2 regions of the Paenibacillus sp. AK121 genome follow, and region 1 is predicted to be linked to the other one. Evidence: riboswitches for the same ligand, from Rfam matches in the RefSeq annotation. Region 1 holds a riboswitch; the other holds the start of a gene.
What was found. A riboswitch is a leader RNA that binds a small molecule or an ion and turns the genes downstream of it on or off. The one in region 1 is predicted to bind cyclic di-GMP.
Positions count from the first base shown of each region.

Region 2: another riboswitch for cyclic di-GMP. It lies ahead of KSP24_RS22190 (transglutaminase-like domain-containing protein); the one in region 1 lies ahead of KSP24_RS09735 (glycosyl hydrolase).

Region 1 is NZ_JAHPJM010000004.1:196,192-199,616, forward strand. It holds gene KSP24_RS09730 (hypothetical protein) at 1-164, opposite strand, end outside; gene KSP24_RS09735 (glycosyl hydrolase) at 213-1,814, opposite strand; cyclic di-GMP riboswitch class I at 1,828-1,909, opposite strand; gene KSP24_RS09740 (sugar phosphate nucleotidyltransferase) at 2,065-3,425, opposite strand, start outside.
Region 2 is NZ_JAHPJM010000016.1:33,906-37,330, reverse strand. It holds gene KSP24_RS22195 (helix-turn-helix transcriptional regulator) at 334-1,209, shown strand; cyclic di-GMP riboswitch class I at 1,317-1,395, shown strand; cyclic di-GMP riboswitch class I at 1,436-1,517, shown strand; gene KSP24_RS22190 (transglutaminase-like domain-containing protein) at 1,626-2,339, shown strand; gene KSP24_RS22185 (LPXTG cell wall anchor domain-containing protein) at 2,700-3,425, shown strand, end outside.

The sequences.
Region 1 (3,425 bases):
TGGCCCAGCTTCCATACTGGACTGGCCGCCGCTACCTTATCCGTCTGCAATTCTGCACTTTTTGAAGGCGTGTATATAAACCAAGCGATCATGGCTAGAGCTGCGACACCTAGTAATCCGGATAATACGACCGTATACCTATGGGTCAACCATTTTTTCATCATATGATACACCCTCTCTCCTCAAAATTTATGACCGGGAAAGAGTATCTATCAAGGAAGAAACAAAGCGTTTCCGGGAACCACCGCTTTCGCTTCATGCTGACTTTCCCACATCAGACGAGCCATCGCATCGCCTTTTTCATCATAGTATTCCACTTTTAGATCTACCATTTTACCTGCTTCCAAAGCAATACTGCCTTTACGCTCTGTCCAGCTTTGTTTGAACCAACTGTCAATCACCAGCTTGCCGTCTACCCATACGCGAATACCATCATCGGATATCGTTGTAAATGTATAGGTCTCGCTGTAATGTGGTTTGATTTTACCTGTCCAGCGAACCGAGAACTGGTCGGCATTTACCTTGGGATCAGCAGCAACGGCGCGCCAGTTATAATCCAGCTTGCTGTCTGTACGGATCAAAACAGGACTGCCGTTCACATTCATATTGTTAAAATATTCGCCCCGCAGCCCGTTCACATATACTACATCAGGAACAGAAGGAGGAGTCGGAGCTGGGGGTACGATTACTACTGGCGGAACCGGGATAGGCTCACTTTGTCCCTCATCCGGTAAAGTCGGCACATCTGCCCCAGGTTGTTGGATTGCTGCCAGCCCATTTTTCACATCATCCCGTGTCAAACTCCTCGAATCGTTCATATAATCCTGTATTTGATTGGTTGTGTTATTCTCAGTCAGCATCTTGCCCCAAGTCATGGAATACACCCATTTGGGCTGTGCCTGCAACACCTCAGAGCTAGGAATCTCACCATGCTCGCCAATGGCAATCGGCTTATTCCGTGCCAACCCGAGCAGTCCTTCATAATGACTTTGCTTAAAATCATTGTTGTAGATGTCTACTGCCAAAATATCCACTTTGTCATCCCCCGGATATTTCGGGGTATACGGGACAGTGTAGGAATTGGGAGCATTGGGACTCCACACCCACAGCAGATTGTTCAACTGATGCGTGTTTACAAAACGGTCGTACATGATATTCCATAGCTGATTGAAATTGTTTTTGTTTCCCCACCAGAACCAGTCACCATTCATTTCATGATAAGGTCTCCACAATACTGGAACACCTGCATCACGAAGCTGCTTTAACGATACAGCGACCTTATCCAGATCGGCAATGAGGAGGTTATACTGCGTAGTGCCTGGTGTCACGTATTTATTGAACTCCGCCTGACTTACTTTCGCCTGCACATTGGCCCAAGTCAGCGGTCTACCCGGCAACGCTTCATGAAAAGTCATCGTCACAATGCCACCAGCTCTGCTCCAACGAATAGCGCTATCGACGACATTTTTACGTTGTGCTGCTTCTGTAGTGTCGGATTGACCAGAGATGGCTCCCATCTCATAGCCGTGCAGACCCACATACGCCTGGCTGATTTTTTGGACCTTGTTGCTTAATTCATCTGGACTTTCCAAATAATCATGCTGACCAGTGACTGTTTTCTTTCCAGAGATGCTGAGTAAATAATTGTATAGTTCACGGGCCTGAGTAGAAGCGTCCGAATTAACAGGTTGTAATGAAGCGGCATTCACCACAGACAGAGAATCACCAAAGCCGACGGGAAACAAAGAAAAAAGTATAACAACGGGGAGTACATGACGTATCAGTCGATACAGAGGAATAAAATTGAATCTCACTTTAGCTCTTCCTTTCGGTAGCCAGGCTGCCATCCTTACGGGAAGGCCCTTTAGCTTTGCGTACCAGTCTTTCGACAGGGCTGCGTTTATCGTTGGAAGGAGTTTGGATTCCTTCTTACCCTAAGTATCGACTTTTTTTTACCAAAATTTAATAGGTCATGTTCATGAATTTACAGGTTTTCGCCCAATTTCGACAGTTTGGGCCATTATTTTTCATCAAATCTTCTTTTTTACGTTTTTACGCAAATAATTACGAGATAAATTGATGACGAGAAATTTCATTCCAATCCATACAAAAGCGTACAATATCCTCTTCAACCAACTCAGAGCCAGTCTGAACTTCAATCAAATCCACATCGGTTACAGCCAAAATGCTATGCTTCGTCCCTTCAGGGATGCGAACTACGTCACCGGCCTTCACTTTATGCAGCTTCTCATTCAAAATAATTTCCGCTTCGCCGCTAATAATGGTCCAGATTTCACTTCGTTTGAAGTGAAGCTGGTAGCTGATATTTTTACCTTTGTGTACGCGGATTCGTTTGGTCAGTACCTCATTACCCTCGTCATACTTTACATAGTCTACAACCCGATACTGTCCCCAACGACGTTCTTCATACATTGGACGCTGATCATGAGCCTTGAGCACTTCCTTGATGCGTGGACTTTCTGCCTTATTGGTCACAAGAATGCCATCTGGGCTAGCGGCTACAATCAGATCATTCGTTCCAATGATCGCCACAGGAATGTCCAACTCATTAATAAGACTCGTATTGACGCAATCTTCCGTTACTACCCCTCTACCCACTTGCTGATGAGACATCTCTTCTGTGAGTGTATTCCAGGTTCCTAGATCCTTCCAAAAACCATCGTACGGAAGCACCACGATGTCTTTTTCCTTCTCGACTACTTCGTAGTCAAAGCTGATTTTTTCCAGAGACGCATATTGTTTTTGCATTTCTTCATAATTCAGCGGCAGGCCCTTGGATGCCAAAATATCCAGCAAATAGCTTAATTTGAATGCAAAAACCCCGCAGTTCCATAGAGCATTGCGTTCCATTAGACGCTCCGCCTGCTCCCGGTCGGGTTTCTCTTGAAAATGGCTCACTTCGCGGTAGCCTGTGCTACCTTGAGTGGCATCGTTTTTCGGAATAATATAACCGTATTTCTCTGAAGGATAGGAAGGGACAACCCCGATTAGTGCAAGCTTTCCTTCACTCTCCTGAAGTGTATGTTCGAGTTGGGCTACGGAAGCAAAGAAAGCATCCTCTACATAAGGATCTACAGGCAATATAGCTATAATTTCATCAGGCGAAACACCCGCAATGGAATATAGATAAGTCGCTGTCAGCGCAATCGCAGGAAAGGTATCTCTGCGTTCCGGCTCAACAATGATGCGCGTATTCGATCCGATCTGACTCTGGATCATTTCGACCTGCGCTCTCCCTGTCGCAATAAACGAGGATTCGGATAATCCGTTGTCTCCCAATTGTCTCCATACCCGCTGTACCATGGATTCCGAAATCCCTTCCGGGCTCTCCAGGACCTTCAAAAATTGTTTGGAACGGGAATCGTTGGATAACGGCCATAATCTTTTACCGGAACCACCAGACA
Region 2 (3,425 bases), on a different contig from region 1:
AAATATAGTCCCATTTTTCCTGAAACCTAAAGGATATATGCCTCAAAAGTGGAATTGCAAGATTACGATATATTCATTGAGGAAATTAATTATTTTCAACCTCATTCTTTATTTCATCAATTTAAGGAATGAATTCCAGAAGGACCCTATCCTTTTCAAATAGGTGCTTTCTGGTTAATTTTGTTATATAATGTATAGCCTCAAATCGATACATGAATATACTTTAATGTGATAAAATAACCTTTGTAAATGGGAACTCCGGTTCTAAAAGGATATTCATGAAACAAACTACAATTGTCTTACTAAAATTGTTCTTTTGTAAAGGAATTGGATATGACAACAAACCAAAAAAATGCCCAGTATGTCTGGAGCGAAGATCCAGTTGCAATTATATGTACACCCTCTGCTTTCGCTAAAAAATCCCTCTTTTATATACAGGAAATAGGCTATTTCAAAACAGATGCTTATGTAATGGAACGGCAAAAGCTCACCTCTTTTTTGCTCCTTTTTACTCTGTCCGGAAGAGGGGAATTACAATACCGGGGCAAGGATTATATATTGAAACCTAATGATATGCTTTTTATTAATTGCGAAGAATATGTACAGTACAAAACTTCCTGTCAGAAGACATGGGAGTTTATTAGTGTGAATCTATATGGCAATCTTATTGACCATTTCTACGAACAATTCGATAAACACAATAAGCCCGTAATTTCACTAAAGGATTCAAATGCAGTACTGGACAAGCTGCGTACCTTATTACATGTACAGCCAGAACGAAGCTTATCCTCTGAACTGCTCTCATCCAGGATAATCGTTGACTTGTTAACGATTATTTTACAGCACCCCTACGCCAATCCCAACGCGAATTCAGATGGAACGGCAGAGGTGCGCAAGGTAAAGCAATATCTGGATCAATCCTATTGCGAACGCATCACGCTGGATTCGCTAGCAGAAATGTTTGGTCTAAACAAGTTCAACCTGGCTAAAAACTTTAAAAAACAGATTGGTTTTTCCCCTATTGAGTATCTTATTAATGTTCGTATCACGGCTGCTCAAAGCTGGCTTAAAACTAGTGATGTAGCTATTGTGGACATCGCACAATATGTGGGCATTCCCAACACAAGTCATTTTATCAATCTGTTCAAAGAGCACATTGGAGAAACGCCTCATTCCTATCGCAAAAAATGGGGAAACCGTATAAAATAGGTCTTATGTATAATCTGCAAGCTTGCTTTGTCGATAAATAGCGAAAATCTGAGATTTAAACTTGCCTAATAGAGTACCTAACTGATAGAATAATAGTACAAGCTATTCAGGATAAATGGCAAACTTGTCGAAAGGCAAGGACGCAAAGCTACAGGGCCTTCTGTATGATGGCAGCCAGCTACCGGTTGAAGTGGCTTTTTGTCGTGCTTATTTTTCCCGAAAACTTTATACGAAATGGCAAACCTGTCGAAAGGCAGGGACGCAAAGCTATAGGGCCTTCTATTGATGATGGCAGCCTGGCCACCGAAAGGAAGTTTTTTATGGGGAAAATGATACTTTCCACACTTCTCCTATTTTTCATGCTGTCCGCAATTCTCTTAAATTCGACAATTTACGCTGCTGATAGTGTTGCATGGTTGGACCAAAACAATGTAAATCATGGGACGGTCAGTGTGCGCTACCCTGTTAAACCTAACGTTAAAACCAAGATTTTGGTTACCAAAGATGCACAAAAATACTCTTATAATCTAACACCCGGGAAATCCGAAGAAGTATTTCCTCTCCAAATGGGTAATGGGAACTATAACATCAGTATTTTAGAACAGCTTAGTGGTAATCAATATAAAGTGATAGGACAAGATACGATCGAGTTAAAGCTAAACGATAGCAAAGCGGTGTATCTTAATTCCGTTCAAAATATTAACTGGAGTAGTACTAATCAAGCGATTCAAAAAGCCCGTGAGTTAACCCAAGGTGCAACAACGGATCGCGAGAAGCTGCAAAAAATCTATGACTACGTAATTAGTCATATCAAGTATGACTCCAATCAGGCCTTTGCCTTAACGACTGACTATCTGCCACAAATTGATCATACGTTAAGCTCTCAAAAAGATATTTGTTATGGTTATGCTTCACTGATGGCTGCTATGTTACGAAGTGTAGATGTACCAACCAAGCTGGTTATGGGCAAATCTTCCTACGTGGACACTTATCATGCCTGGAATGAGGTCTACATCGATAATCAGTGGGTGGTCGTAGACACTACAGTAGATGCAGCACTTTATATGGGTAAACAGAAATTCCAAATGGTCAAAGATCCCTCCAAATACATTAAAACAAAGCAATATTAATATCAATGTTTTTAATTCATATTTTTTAAAAAATGAAAAAATAGAACTACATTTCTTGAAGAGCCTTGATCACATGATCAAGGCTCTTTTTCTATCCTTGTTGAGAAATTGTTGAGATGTGGCATGTATTCTAGTCCAGGAAGACAATGAGATTTCCAACCATTATCTAATTTCGAGTCAAAAGGAGGAGGTTCATCCCCGAACATGAATTTTCATAAATTCTGAACAAGTAATTAATGCGGCTAACATAGCATCATATGAATGAATGATGAATATATAAATACAGTTCTCTCGACCTCGAAGGAATAACCATTAGCCGTTAAATAAGAGTATTTTAAGAATAGGAGATTTGTTTACCGTATGAGAAAAAAATGGAATGCAGCAACGGTTGCGCTATTGCTCTTTTTGCAGTGTTTGTTCAGCACAACACAAGCTTATGCACAAAATCCCGACTCTACTCTGCCAGTGACCCCAGGAACCGATCCGGTTCAGAGTGTGACTAACGATGTTTATCCAATGCCCTCAGAGCCAATTAACATCCCACCTGCTGTCCCGGCTCCAGTCCCTGAACCAACTGCTGGCTCAACTTCTGAAGTTAGGGCAACTCAAGAAAGTATTTTAACCAAGCTAACCCTTACAGATTCTACTGGAAGTGTTATTGATGCAGTGTATAATCCCGATAACCGTATTGATATTGGTTCCGCCATCCATTTAGGCTATGAATGGGAACTGCCGAACCATACGTATAAAGCTGGAGACACCTTTACCTTTCAATTACCTGAGCAATTCCAAATTTACACAGATATTACGTCTCCTTTGACGAATACAGATGGAGAAGTAGGTCATTTTACCGTAGACCGTCAAGGTAAAGTGGTTATGACATTTAATGATTACGTAGAAAGCCACTCTAATGTCAGCGGTAAGCTAGAGATCAAAACTGAATTTAGCACACAAATAGAAAAAGGCAGTACACAAGTTATTATTGCGATCCCGATCAAAGGCGGCGAGCAAACGGCTATCGTAAATATTAAGCCTGCAGCTGGTCCTACAATGGAGAAACAAGGAAAGTTTGATGGAAAAGACCAA